2 regions of the Streptomyces sp. NPDC051563 genome follow, and region 2 is predicted to be linked to the other one. Evidence: riboswitches for the same ligand, from Rfam matches in the RefSeq annotation. Region 2 holds a riboswitch; the other holds the start of a gene.
The links. Region 2 has a riboswitch for cobalamin ahead of metE (5-methyltetrahydropteroyltriglutamate--homocysteine S-methyltransferase). Riboswitches for the same ligand answer to the same signal wherever they lie in the genome.

Region 1 (7,149 bases), on a different contig from region 2:
CCCGCAGCTCAAGGCCGCGGTCGCCGAGCTCCAGGGCCAGGGCTACGCCCTTCCGGACTACCCGGACGACCCGAAGAGCGACGAGGAGCGCGAGAACCGCGCCCGTTACGACAAGATCAAGGGCAGCGCCGTCAACCCGGTCCTGCGCGAGGGCAACTCCGACCGCCGCGCCCCCGCCTCGGTCAAGAACTACGCCAAGGCGCACCCGCACCGCATGGGCGCCTGGACGGCCGACTCGAAGACGAACGTCGCCACCATGGGCGAGAACGACTTCCGCTCCACCGAGAAGTCCGCCGTGATCTCCGAGGCCGGCACGCTGCGCATCGAGCACGTCGACGCCGACGGCACCGTCACGGTGCTGCGCGACTCCGTACCGGTGCTGGCCGGCGAGGTCGTGGACGCGTCCGTCCTGCACGTCGACGCGCTGCGCACCTTCCTCAACGACCAGATCGAGCGTGCCAAGGCCGAGGGCGTCCTGTTCTCCGTGCACCTCAAGGCCACGATGATGAAGGTCTCCGACCCGATCATCTTCGGCCACGTGGTCCGCGCCTTCTTCCCGAAGACCTTCGCCCGCTACGGCGAGACCCTGGCGGCCGCCGGCCTGTCCCCGAACGACGGCCTCGGCACCATCCTGAACGGCCTGGGCGCGCTGCCCGAGGCCGACGCGATCAAGGCCTCCTTCGACGCCGAGATCGCCGAGGGCCCGGCCCTCGCGATGGTGGACTCCGACAAGGGCATCACCAACCTGCACGTGCCGTCCGACGTCATCGTCGACGCCTCCATGCCGGCCATGATCCGCACCTCCGGCCACATGTGGGGCCCGGACGGCGCCGAGGCCGACACGCTCGCCGTCCTCCCGGACAGCAGCTACGCCGGTGTCTACCAGGCCGTCATCGACGACTGCCGCAAGCACGGCGCGTACGACCCGTCCACGATGGGCTCGGTGCCGAACGTCGGCCTCATGGCCCAGAAGGCCGAGGAGTACGGCAGCCACGACAAGACCTTCGAGCTGGCCACCGCCGGCACCGTCCGCGTCGTCGACGCCTCGGGCGCCACGGTCATCGAGCAGGAGGTCGCCGCCGGCGACATCTTCCGCGCCTGCCAGACCAAGGACGCGCCGATCCAGGACTGGGTCAAGCTCGCCGTCACCCGCGCCCGCGCCACCGGCGTCCCGGCCGTTTTCTGGCTCGACGAGGGCCGCGCGCACGACGCGCAGCTGATCGCCAAGGTCAACACGTACCTCGCCGACCACGACACCGAGGGTCTGACCATCAAGATCCTGTCCCCGGTCAAGGCCACCGCGTACTCCCTGGAGCGCATCCGCCGCGGCGAGGACACCATCTCGGTGACCGGCAACGTCCTGCGCGACTACCTGACCGACCTGTTCCCGATCCTGGAGCTGGGCACCAGCGCCAAGATGCTGTCGGTCGTCCCGCTCATGAACGGCGGCGGCCTCTTCGAGACCGGCGCCGGCGGCTCCGCCCCGAAGCACGTCCAGCAGCTCGTCAAGGAGAACTACCTGCGCTGGGACTCCCTCGGTGAGTTCCTCGCGCTGGCCGTCTCCTTCGAGCACCTCGCCACCACCACCGGCAACGCCCGCGCCCAGGTGCTGGCCGACACCCTGGACCGGGCGACCGGCACCTTCCTCAACGAGGACAAGTCGCCGAGCCGCAAGCTGGGCGGCATCGACAACCGCGGCAGCCACTTCTACCTCGCCCTGTACTGGGCGCAGGAGCTGTCGCGCCAGACCGAGGACCCGAAGCTGGCCGCGGCCTTCGACCCGCTGGCGAAGTCGCTGGCCGAGTCCGAGGAGAAGATCGTCGGCGAGCTCATCGCCGTACAGGGCGCCCCGGCGGAGATCGGCGGCTACTACCAGCCCGACGCCGCCAAGGCTTCGGCGATCATGCGGCCGTCCGCGACGCTGAACGAGGCGCTCGCGCTCCTGGGCTGAGGCCCGACCGGATCGAGGCCCGACCGGATCGAGGCCCGACCGGGCTCAGGTCCGTCAGTGCTGAGGTCCACCGCTTCCACGGGTCCGCCCCGGCCGGCAGTCGCCGGCCGGGGCGGACCCGTTCGCGTGCCCGGTCAGAGCCGGTGCACGTGGTCCGGTGGGAAGGCCAGCGGGTCGAGCCCGGCGGCCAGGACCCGCAGTCCGGGAGCCACGGCGAGCAGCTCGCGCAGGCAGTCCAGTGCCTCCGACGCGAGGTGCTCGCAGCCGTCTAGGACGAGCAGCATGTCGCGCTCCGCCAGCCAGGACGCCGCGTTCGACGTCCCGCACGGCAGGAACGGCATCCCCGGTACGCAGCCCAGCGCGGCCGTCAGGTCGCGGACCGCGAACCGCCGGTCCATGGACACCACGGCGACGCCGTCGTAGAAATTGGACGAGAGCCGTTGCCCTATCTCCCGCACCAGCTGGCTCCGGGGCTCGCGGAACCGTCCGGTGACGGTCACCACTTTGCCCCGCCGCACGGCGGTGAAAAGACGGGACAGCTCCGCGGAGGTCGCCGGGAGTGTGCCGGCGCCCCTGGAATCCCTCATCGGCACGATGCCCCCCTGCATGCGTGACCTGCGGCAAGAGGGTTGTTTCAAGCCGCATGGAGACGATTATGCGCCAGTTTTCGTGAAAGGCCAGGGGAATTCCCTATTCCGGTGAAAAGCCCGCGGCGCCCGATGATCGCAGCAGTTGTACAGGTCACGTCCCTTTGTCCAACCGCGCACGGCACTCGCCCCGACCCGAACGGCGAGATCCGCATCGTCGCGGCCCGTACGGCCCGCGCGGCCGCCCCGGACCCCGGGGAACGGTTGTCCGGGAGACCGGAATCCGCTGTACTGCTGCTGTGCGGCCCGATGTTCGGGCCCGGCACGGCATCGTTCGGGGGAGGGGTCAGGATGAGCGCAGACCGGCGTCGGGCAGGGCGGGGCGCGAGACCCGCGTCGCACCGGCGCCGTGCGGGCTTCCGGCGCCGAAGGCCTCTGCTGAGCCTCCTCCTGTCCGCCTTCCTCCTCGTGGGCGTCTGCGCCGCGACGGGCCTCGCCTGGGACCCCGGCACTGTCACCGACGCGCGGGGGGCCCGCCCGGCACCCGTACCGGGCGGCATCCTCCCCGGCACCCCCGACGACGGCCCCGCACCCGCGACCAGCGGCCCCGCCGCAACCGGCACCGCCACCCCGCAGGGCACGGACGGGCCGGCCCCGGACCCCACGGCCCAGGGCTCGGGTGCGGAGGGCGGAGCGCGCTCCGCCGGAGCCCTGCCCTTCGACCTGCCGCAGCCGGCCGCCCTGCGCTCCGGCGCCGCCGGCAAGAAGCTGGTCTTCGCCCACTACTTCACCCCGTACCCGCTCTCCCTGGACAACGTCGGCGCCGACGCCGACTACTACACCCGCAACTACCTGACCCCGGACGGCGAGAACGGCAAGCACGAGCGCTACGGCGGCCTGCTCCGCGACCGCCCGCTGCCCGTCCCGCCCAAGACCGGGAACTGGGAGCTCGCCAACCTCCAGCAGGAGGTCCGTACGGCCCGCGCCGCCGGCATCGACGGATTCACCCTCGACCTGCTCTCCCTGACCGGGAAGAACCGGGAACGCTGCAACCTGCTGATGGAAGCGGCCCGTTCGGTGGATCCGGGCTTCAAGGTCATGCTGATGCCGGACATGACCTCCCTCGGCACCGACGACCCGGCCGTGCTCGCCGGCCTCCTCGCCGAGCTCGGCAGCGCCCCGGCCGCCCACCGGCTCCCCGACGGACGGCTGGTGGTCTCCCCGTTCAAGGCGGAGGAGAAGAGCGTCGCCTGGTGGACCACGGTCATGGACGTCCTGAAGTCCCGGCACGGCATCCGTACCGCCTTCGTCCCGCTCTTCCTCGACTTCGGCGCGCACAGCGGTGAGTTCGGGCCCATCAGCTACGGATTCTCCGAGTGGGGCAGCCGCAGCTACGTCGGCCAGGAGGGCTCCACCCGCGACGTGCGGCGCGCCCACGCCGCGGGCAAGATCTGGATGCAGCCCGTATCGGTCCAGGACGCCCGCCCCAACCAGGGCATCTACGACGAGGCGGGCAACACCGCGACCCTGCGCGCCACATGGAACCGCGCCATCGAGGACGGCGCCGACTGGGTCCAGCTCACCACGTGGAACGACTACAGCGAGGGCAGCCAGTTCGCGCCCTCCCTGCACAACGGCCATGCCTACCTGGACCTTTCCTCCTACTACCTCACCCGGTTCAAGACCGGCGGCTGGCCGAAGATCGTCCGCGACACCCTCTACCTGAGCTCGCGCACCCAGTTCGCCGCCGCGGACCCGAGCGGCAGCCAGTCCCTCGTGATGTCGCTGCGGGGCGGCAGCGCCGCGGCCCGGGACACGGTGGAGGTGCTGAGCTTCCTGACCGCGCCCGCGAGCATCCGTACGGCCGTGGGTGCGGCCGAAGACACCCGTGCGGCCCCGGCCGGGGTCCACGCCGAGCTGCTGCCCCTGGCTCCGGGCACCGGCTCGGCCTCCGTGGTGCGCGACGGCAAGGCCGGGGCCCGGGTGGAACTGCCCTACCGGGTGGACCGCACGGTGGAGGTGCAAGATCTCCAGTACTACGCGGCCACCAGCGGCCGCAGCTGAGCCCACGGGCCTCCGGAGCGGGGCCCTAGAGGCCGAAGTCCCTTGGCCCGGGACCTTCGTCACCCCATATGTAGTGGTGGCTCTCGGCTCTCACATCCATATGTAGTGTTGGTCTTGCCGGTTCGGCGGGGCCTCTCCCCGACCGAGGCAACAGGGAACCCGGTGGGAATCCGGGACTGCCCCGCAACGGTGAGTCCGCCACGGCGGACGAGTCCGACACCTGCCGGCACGGGCTCTCGAAAGGGCCCGCCATTCTTCCGTGCCGAGCCTCGTGGGAGGGCTGCCGTGACTGCTGTCGTCGATGCCGTAGAGACCGTGACCGAATACCTGGACCGCCGGGACTGGCGGGTGAACGCCAACGCCAACCAGGGCTATTCGCTCGGCGGACTCATCCTCAACGCCGCCGGCAAGGTCACCGCGAACTACTGGCTGGAACAGGTCTATCCCGCCGCCGTGGCCCGCGCCCACCGCGAGGGCGACCTCCACATCCACGACCTGGACATGCTCTCCGGCTACTGCGCCGGCTGGTCCCTGCGCACCCTGCTGACCGAGGGCTTCAACGGGGTGCCCGGACAGATCGACTCCGCCCCGCCCCGGCACCTGTCCTCGGCCGTCGGCCAGATCGTGAACTTCCTCGGCACCCTGCAGAACGAATGGGCGGGCGCCCAGGCCTTCTCCTCCTTCGACACCTACCTCGCCCCCTACGTCCGCCTCGACGCGCTGACGTACGACCAGGTCAGGCAGTGCGTCCAAGAGCTCGTGCACAACCTCAACGTGCCCTCGCGCTGGGGCACCCAGACCCCCTTCACCAACCTCACCTTCGACTGGACCTGCCCCGAGGACCTGCGCGAGCAGATCCCGGTGGTCGCGGGGGAGGAGACCGGTTTCACCTACGGCGAGCTCCAGGCCGAGATGGACATGATCAACCGGGCGTACATCGAGGTGATGACCGAAGGCGACGCCACCGGGCGGGTGTTCACCTTCCCCATCCCGACCTACAACATCACCCGGGACTTCCCCTGGGAGAGCGAGAACGCCGAGCGGCTCTTCGCGATGACCGCCAAGTACGGGCTCCCGTACTTCCAGAACTTCATCAACTCCGAGCTCGAACCGCACATGATCCGCTCCATGTGCTGCCGGCTCCAGCTCGACCTGACCGAGCTCCTCAAGCGCGGCAACGGCCTCTTCGGCAGCGCCGAGCAGACCGGATCCCTCGGCGTGGTCACCCTCAACTGTGCCCGGCTCGGGCACCGTTACGCGGGAGACGAACCGGGGCTGCTGGCCGAGGTGGACCGGCTGTGCGAACTCGCCAAGGACAGCCTGGAGATCAAGCGGATCACCGTCCAGGACCTGATCGACGGCGGCCTCTTCCCATACACCAAGCGGTACTTGGGGACCCTGCGCAACCACTTCTCCACCATCGGGGTCAACGGGATCAACGAGATGATCCGCAACTTCAGCGCGGACGCCCACGACATCACCACCCCCGAGGGCCACGCCCTCGCGGTCCGCCTCCTGGACCGGGTCCGGGCCCGGATGGTCGACTTCCAGGAGAGCACCGGCCACCTCTACAACCTGGAGGCCACCCCCGCCGAGGGCACGACGTACCGCTTCGCGAAGGAGGACCGGGCCCGCTTCCCCGGCATCCTCCAGGCCGGGACCGACGCCAACCCGTACTACACCAACTCCTCGCAGCTGCCCGTCGGCTGGACCGACGACCCCTTCGAGGCACTGGAGCGCCAGGACGAACTGCAGGGCAAGTACACGGGCGGCACCGTCCTGCACCTGTACACCCCCGAGCGGATCCCGACGGCCGAGGCCTGCGCCAAGCTGGTCCGGCGCTCGCTGGAGACCTTCCGGCTCCCGTACCTCACGGTGACCCCGACCTTCTCCATCTGCGCGGACCACGGCTACCTGGCGGGCGAGCAGCCCCACTGCCCCACGTGCGGGGCGGCGTGCGAGGTGTGGACACGGGTCATGGGCTACCACCGCCCCGTGTCCTCCTTCAACATCGGCAAGAAGGGCGAACACGCCGAACGCGTCCACTTCAAGGCGGCGGTGTGAGCCCCGCCGCGCCCGCCGTGCCCCCGGTACCCGCCGCGCAGCCGGACGAGGTCATCCGCATCGGCGGCTGGTCCCGGCTGTCCACCTGCGACTGGCCCGGCCGGCTGGTCACCACCGTCTTCTGTCAGGGCTGCCCCTGGCGGTGCGGCTACTGCCACAACCCCGGCCTGCTGCCCGCCCGGGCCCCCGCCGCCGTCTCCTGGGACGAGGTGCTCGGCCACCTCGCCCGCCGGACGGGGCTGCTCGACGGGATCGTCTTCTCCGGCGGGGAACCGCTGCTCCAGCGCGGTCTGCCGCGGGCCGTACGGGAGGCCCGCGCGCTGGGCCTGGAGGTCGGCCTCCACACCGGCGGCGCCTTCCCCCGGCGGCTGGCCCGGCTGCTCGACGCGGGCCTGCTGGACTGGGTCGGCTTCGACGTGAAGGCCCCGCCCGGCCGCTACGAGCGGGTCACCGGCATCGGCCACGCGGCCGCCTCGGCGGAGC
Region 2 (7,149 bases):
CGCGGACGGCCTGGGCACGGCGCTGAGCCCGCTCTTCAACGGTTTCGCCGCCAGCGCCTTCGCACAGAACGTCGGCCTGGTCGCCATCACCAAGGTCCGCAGCCGCTACGTCGTGGCCGCGAGCGGCGGCATCCTCATCCTGCTGGGGCTCTGCCCGTTCCTCGCCTCGGTCGTCTCCCTGGTGCCGCAGCCCGTCCTCGGCGGCGTCGGCCTCGCCCTGTTCGGCACGGTGGCCGCCAGCGGAATCCAGACCCTGGCCCAGGCGGGGCTCGAACGCGGTGACAACGTCCTCATCGTCGCCATCAGCCTCGGCATCGGCGTGATCCCCATGGCCAGCGAGGGCTTCTACCACGGCTTCCCGGAGAGCATGCGCATCATCCTCGACTCCGGCATCAGCACCGGCTGCGTCGCCGCGGTCCTGCTCAACCTCGCTTTCAACCACATCGGCCGCCCCGGGCAGGACGACATCCAGGAAGGGCAGCCCGCAGCCGCCGTACCCGTGCACTGAGGCCGGACAGCCGGACAGCCGCACAGCCCGACGGCCGGACGGCCGGCACGCGGTCGCTCCGCGTGCCGGCCGTCCTGGTTCCTACCGTCCTGCCCCCAGCGGGGATCAGCCGTTCGGGGCGAGCTCCGCACGCACCCGGCGGGCCGCCTCGACGAGGTGCTCCAGGGAGGCCCTCGTCTCGGGCCAGCCGCGGGTCTTCAGACCGCAGTCGGGATTGACCCAGAGCCGTTCCGCGGGGATCGCCCCGAGTCCCTTGCGCAGCAGGGCCGCCGCTTCCCCGGCCGAGGGGATGCGGGGCGAGTGGATGTCCCAGACCCCGGGGCCGACCTCGCGCGGATAGCCCGCGCCGGCCAGCTCGTCGGCGACCTGCATGTGGGAGCGGGCCGCCTCCAGGCTGATGACGTCGGCGTCGAGCTGCTCGATGGCCTCGACGATGTCCCCGAACTCCGCGTAGCACATGTGGGTGTGGATCTGGGTGTCCGGCCGGACCCCGCTGGTGGTGAGGCGGAAGGACTCGGTGGCCCACGCCAGGTAGCCGGCGTGGTCGGCGGCGCGCAGCGGCAGCGTTTCGCGCAGGGCCGGCTCGTCGACCTGGATGACCGACGTGCCGGCCGCCTCCAGGTCCTCGACCTCGTCGCGCAGGGCCAGCCCGACCTGCCGCGCCGTCTCGCCGAGGGGCTGGTCGTCGCGCACGAAGGACCAGGCAAGCATGGTGACCGGGCCGGTGAGCATGCCCTTGACCGGCTTGGCCGTCTGAGCCTGGGCGTACGCGGTCCAGCGGACGGTCATCGGGTCGGGACGGGAGACGTCCCCGGCGAGGACGGGCGGGCGGACGTAGCGGGTGCCGTAGGACTGGACCCAGCCGTGCTGCGTGGCGAGGTATCCGGTGAGCTGCTCGGCGAAGTACTGGACCATGTCGTTGCGTTCGGGCTCCCCGTGCACGAGCACGTCGAGGCCGGTCTTCTCCTGGAAGGAGACGACCTCGCGGATCTCGGCCCGGATGCGCTCCTCGTAGGCCTCCGTCCCGATGCGTCCGGCACGCAGGTCGGCGCGGGCGGTGCGCAGGTCGGTGGTCTGCGGGAAGGAGCCGATGGTGGTGGTGGGGAGCAGGGGCAGGGAGAGGTGGGTGCGCTGGGCGGCGGCCCGTTCAGCGTAGGGCTGGGCGCGGCGGCCGTCGGCCTCGGTGATCGCGGCGGTGCGGGCGCGGACGGCCGGGTCGTGGGTGATCCGGGAGGCGGTGCGGGAGGCCAGGTCGGCCCGGTTCGCGGCGAGTTCGGCCGCGATCGCGTCGGTTCCCCGGGCCAGTCCGCGGGCCAGCGTGCTGATCTCGGTGGTCTTCTGGCGGGCGAAGGCGAGCCAGCGCCGGATCTGCGGATCGATGTCCCGCTCGGCGTCGGCGTCGATCGGGACGTGCAGCAGGGAGCAGGAGGCGGCCACGTCGACCCGGTCCGCGAGGCCGAGCAGGGTGCCGAGCGTGGTCAGCGACTTCTGGTAGTCGTTGATCCAGATGTTGCGGCCGTTGACCACGCCCGCGACCAGGCGCTTGCCGGGGATTCCGCCGACGGCGGCGAGGTCGTCGAGGTTGGCGGCGGCCCGGTCGGTGAAGTCGAGGGCGAGTCCCTCCACAGGGGCCTTGGCGAGGACGGGCAGGGCCTCGCCGAGCCGGTCGAAGTAGGAGGCGACGAGCAGCTTGGGGCGGTCGGTGAGGCCGCCGAGCTCGCGGTAGGCGCGGGCCGCCGCGTTCAGTTCGGCCGGGGTGCGATCCTGGACCAGGGCCGGTTCGTCGAGCTGGACCCAGGCGGCGCCCGCCGCGCGCAGTTCCGCGAGGACCCGGGCGTAGACGGGCAGCAGCCGGTCGAGCAGGGCGAGCGGCTCGAAGCCGGCGGCCGTGCCGGGTGCGGGCTTGGCGAGGAGGAGGTAGGTCACCGGTCCGACCAGGACCGGGCGGGCCGTGTGGCCGAGGGCCAGGGCCTCCTTCAACTGCGCGACCTGCCGGGCGGGTTCGGCGGTGAAGACGGTGTCGGGGCCGAGTTCGGGGACCAGGTAGTGGTAGTTGGTGTCGAACCACTTGGTCATTTCGAGGGGGGCCACGTCCTGGGTGCCGCGCGCCATCGCGAAGTAGCCGTCCAGGGCGTCCGCCGCGACGGCGGAGCGGTGGCGGTCGGGGATCGCGCCGACCATGACGGTGGTGTCGAGGACGTGGTCGTAGTACGAGAAATCGCCGGTCGGGACCTCGGTGATGCCGGCCCCGGCGAGCTGGGCCCAGTGGGTCCGGCGCAGGTCGCGGGCGGTGTCCCGGAGGGCTTCGGCGCTGACGCGGCCCTTCCAGTAGCCCTCGATCGCCTTCTTCAGTTCGCGGTTCTGTCCCTGGCGGGGGTGGCCGTACACGGTGGCCCGTACGGGTGCGGCTGCGGACCCGGGTGCGGCTGCGGACTCGGTGGTCACGGAACTCTCCTTCGCGAGCGTGTCTCCATGAACCCGGTGACGGGCCGCGGAGGCGAAGGGTGCCGCAGCGGGCGGCCCGCCCGCCGGGGTCGCGTACGCATGGGTACGCGACGGCAGGAGCCGCCCGAGGTGCACGCCGACCCGCCCACGAGGTCACCGGGAAACCGTGCGCGGTCGATCGCGCACGGGCAACGGGCAGGTCTTCGGACTCGCGGGCTCGCGGACCAGAGGTCCGCACCTACTGGCCGTCGCTTCCCAGGACCGGTTCCGGTCCCAGTGCGTATGACGGCGGTCGTTCCCGCTCACCGCTGCGGGGCAGTCCCGGATTCCCACCGGGTTCCCTCTTACGACGCATCCCGCCTGGCGGACGGGGGCGAACCAGCTGCGAGGCCCACAGTAGGGCGGGCGCCCGGGGAACGGGCACGGCTTCCCACATGTCGGACGGTGAAATGGGACACGCGCGGACCTTCGCCGCCCGCCCGGACGGCCGAGTACGGCCGAACGGGCGAATGACGCTGACGGGTCGACACATGACAAAGAGTCACGATTATGCTAATTGTGGTCAATTGTCTGATTGTGGGTTGTACTGGACGACAGGCAACACCGTCCAGGAACTGGAGCGTTACGTGGCATCCACCACTCTCACCGTCTGGAAGTTCGCCACTCCCGAGGGGGCGCAGCAGGCGGAGTCCGCGCTGCTCGCCCTGCAGAAGGAGCAGCTGATACAGGTGCACGACGCGGCGGTCGTCACCTGGCGCGAGGACGCCAAGAAGCCGAGGACCCAGCAGCTGAACAGCCTCACGGGAGCCGGCGCCCTCTCCGGCACCTTCTGGGGGATGCTCTTCGGTCTCCTGTTCTTCGTGCCGCTGCTCGGCGCCGCCGTGGGCGCGGCGGCCGGAGCCATCGGCGGATCCCTCTCCGACGTCGGCATCGACGACCAGTTCATCGACGAGGTGAAGTCCGAGGTGAAGCCCGGCACTTCCGCCCTGTTCCTGCTCTCCTCCGACGCGGTGGTCGAGCGGGTGCGCAGCGCCTTCCCCGGCGGACGGGCGCAGCTGATCCGTTCCAACCTCTCCGGCGCGCAGGAGCAGCAGCTCCGCGAGGTCTTCGCGGCCTGAGGCCCCGCGCCCCGAACCGACGCCGCGGCCCGGGGCCGGGGGGGTACTCCCCCCGGCCCCGGGCCGCGGCAGTGCGACCCCCGCCTCCGTGCGGAGGGCCCCCCGAGCCGAGGAAAGGACCCGCGCGGTGAGCGTTCCGCGGACGGCAGGACCCGACGACGAGGCGGCCGCGACGGGCCTCGTACCCCCCTGGCTGCGCCGCTACCGCGGCCGTTGGCTGCGGGGCGACACGCTGGGGGCCCTCACCGCGTGGGCGCTGATCGTGCCGGAGTGCGTGGCCTACGCGCAGATCGCCGGGGTCCCCCCGCAGAACGCGTTCTACGCGGCCCCGGTGGCCCTCCTCGTGTACGCGCTGCTGGGCCGTTCCCATTTCCTGCTCATCGGAGCCACCTCGGCGGCGGCCGTCCTGTCGGCCGCCACCGTCTCGGCCGTCAGCCCCTCCCCGCAGGACGCCGTCGGACTGTCGGCCGCCCTCGCGGTGATCGTCGGCGCGGTGCTGCTGGCGGCCGGGCTGGCCCGGCTCGGGTTCCTCACCAACTTCCTCGCCGAACCGGCCCTGGTCGGCTTCCTGTTCGGCATGGCGCTGACCATCGTCGTCCGGCAGGCCGCGAAGCTCGTCGGCGTGCCGGGCGGTGACGGCAGCTTCTTCGAGCGGCTGTGGACCGTCCTGTCCGGAGCCCCCCACTGGTCCCTGGTGACCCTGGCCGTCGGGGCGGGCGCGCTCGCCCTGCTGTTCCTGCTGGAGCGCTTCGTACCGCGCCTGCCCGCCTCCCTGATCGTCCTGGTGGCGGCCCTGCTCCTGTCGGCGGCCCTCGACCTGGAGCGCCACGGCGTCGAGACCGTCGGGCACATCCCCTCGGCCGTGCCGGTCCCCCACCTGCCGGGGATCCCGGCCGCCGACTGGATCGCACTGTCCGGCGGCGCCCTGGGCGTGGCCCTGGTGGTCTTCGCCGAGGCCTTCAGCATCGCCAACCGCTTCGCCCGGGAGCACGGCCAAGAGGTGGACGCCGACCGGGAGATGGCCGCCGTCGGCCTCAGCAACATCGCCGTCGGGTTCTTCCGCGGCTTCGTCGTCTCCGGCAGCGCCTCCCGCAGCGCGGCCGCGGCCGGAGCGGGCGGCCGGACCCCGATGGTCTCGCTCATCGCGGCCGGGCTGATCCTGCTGACCGGCGCCTTCCTCACCCCGCTGTTCACGGACCTGCCCGAGCCGGTGCTCGGCGCCATCGTCATCTTCGCCGTACGCGGCTTCCTGCGGGTCGGCGAGCTGCGCCGGTACTTCCGCCTGGACCGGCCCAGCCTGTGGGTGGCGCTCACCTCCCTGTTCGGCGTGCTCCTCTTCGACCTGCTGCCCGGACTGCTGCTCGCCGTCGCGCTCTCCCTCGCACTGTTCGTCTCCGCCGCGAGCCGGCGCAACGTCGCCGTCCTCGGCCGGCTGCCCGGGAGCCGGCTGTACGGGGACACGGCAGGCCACGCGGACGCCGCCGTCGACCCGGCCGTCCTGGTCGTGCGCCCCGACGGCAGCCTCTTCTTCGGCAACGTGAACCGGGTACGGCTGGCCGTACTGGAGCAGCTGCGGACGGCCCCGGTGGCGCCCCGGGCCGTCGTGCTGGACCTGACCGCCTGTTACCAGCTCGGCGTTCCCGTCCTGGACACCCTCGAGGAACTCCGCGAGGAACTCGACGGACGGGGCCTCGCCCTGCACCTGGCCCGGCTGCGCTCTCCGGCCGCCGCGGAGCTGGCCCGCCACCCGCTCGGCGATCACCTGGGTGCGCGCGGGGTGCACCGCACCGTCGACGAGGCCGTGGCGGCGGCGGAAGCCGGGCAGCCCGAACTCCCCCCGGATGCAGCCCATTAGTTTGTGTGTCAGGTTTTATCCAGAAGTTCCGAAATGGGAAGGATTTCCATGAAACGTCTCCCGATCGCGGCGGCCCTGGGCGCGGCCGCGGCCCTGCTCCTCACCGGCTGCTCCTCGGACGACCCGAGCCCCAAGGCACAGGCGACCCAGGCCGCCTCGGAGCTCTGCACCGGCCTCTCCACCCTGAAGGCGGACCAGGCCAAACTGGCGGCGCTGGACCCGGCTTCCGCGACGAAGGACCAGATCAAGGACGCCGTCGACGCGGTCCAGACGGACTGGGACAACGTCTCCTCCTCCCTGAAGGACCTGGAATCCGCGAAGAGGTCGGCGGTGGGATCCGCCGTCGGCGACCTCAAGTCCGGCTTCGGGAAGCTGCCGGGCGACACCACGGGGTCCGCGGCCCTGACCCAGCTGAAGCCCCAGATCCAGAAGTTCGACGAGACCCTCGTCGCGGCCTCGGCGGGCGTCACATGCCCCTGACCCCCAAGAGGATCCGCGGCGCCTGCGGCGCCCTGCTCGCAGCGGCGGTACTCACCACGACGGCCGGCTGCTCCGACTCCGACGGCGACGTCTCGACCGGGGTGTCCAAGGCCGCCTCGGCCGCCGCCTCGGTCCAGTCGCAGGCCGCCGACGCGGTCGACTCCGCCACGGCTGCCGCGAAGAAGAAGCTGGACGAGGTCAAGGACGGGGTCGACGCCAAGGACGCGGTGACGCTCGGCAGCGTCTCCACCGACGGGGACGGCCTGTCGGCCGTGCCGGTCACGGCCCGCAACACCGACGGGTCGACGAAGTCCTTCGCCGTCCAGGTCGACTACAAGGACGCCTCCGGCAATCCGCTGGACACCGTGGTGGTCACCGTCTCCGACGTGCCCGCCGGCCAGTCCAAGGACGCGACCGCGCGCAGCACCCACAAGCTCTCGGGCGAGGTCCGCGCCACCGTCGGCACCGCGCTCCGGTACTGACCCCCACCCTCCGCCCGGTACTGACCCCCACCCCCCGCACGCCCCGCCCGGCCCCCGCGACACCCCGGATACCGACCCGGGCGCGGCGGGCCGGGCGGGGCGCTGCGCCGTACGGGGCGGCGGCCGCGGCCCACCCGGCCCGTGCCACCGCCGGGACCTTCGGCCCTGCCCGTGGGACCAAGGGCCCGCATTGTGCCCCTGAGCTGCTGCTAGCGTTGAGGTGTCGCCGCCCGTGAGTGCACTGCGCTCGCCCATCCGATG

Region 1: linked by a shared signal. The riboswitch ahead of ACIA8F_RS08150 (ribonucleoside triphosphate reductase) and the one ahead of metE (5-methyltetrahydropteroyltriglutamate--homocysteine S-methyltransferase) in region 2 are both predicted to bind cobalamin.

Annotation. Positions count from the first base shown of each region.
Region 1 covers NZ_JBITDL010000005.1:85,812-92,960, forward strand. The annotation lists gene ACIA8F_RS08135 (NADP-dependent isocitrate dehydrogenase) at 1-1,951, shown strand, start outside; gene ACIA8F_RS08140 (hypothetical protein) at 2,086-2,538, opposite strand; gene ACIA8F_RS08145 (endo-1,3-alpha-glucanase family glycosylhydrolase) at 2,890-4,602, shown strand; cobalamin riboswitch at 4,704-4,845, shown strand; gene ACIA8F_RS08150 (ribonucleoside triphosphate reductase) at 4,888-6,666, shown strand; gene ACIA8F_RS08155 (anaerobic ribonucleoside-triphosphate reductase activating protein) at 6,663-7,149, shown strand, end outside.
Region 2 covers NZ_JBITDL010000021.1:85,027-92,175, forward strand. The annotation lists gene ACIA8F_RS25070 (nucleobase:cation symporter-2 family protein) at 1-508, shown strand, start outside; gene metE (5-methyltetrahydropteroyltriglutamate--homocysteine S-methyltransferase) at 614-2,953, opposite strand; cobalamin riboswitch at 3,130-3,351, opposite strand; gene ACIA8F_RS25080 (DUF1269 domain-containing protein) at 3,580-4,071, shown strand; gene ACIA8F_RS25085 (SulP family inorganic anion transporter) at 4,199-5,926, shown strand; gene ACIA8F_RS25090 (hypothetical protein) at 5,975-6,406, shown strand; gene ACIA8F_RS25095 (hypothetical protein) at 6,397-6,888, shown strand.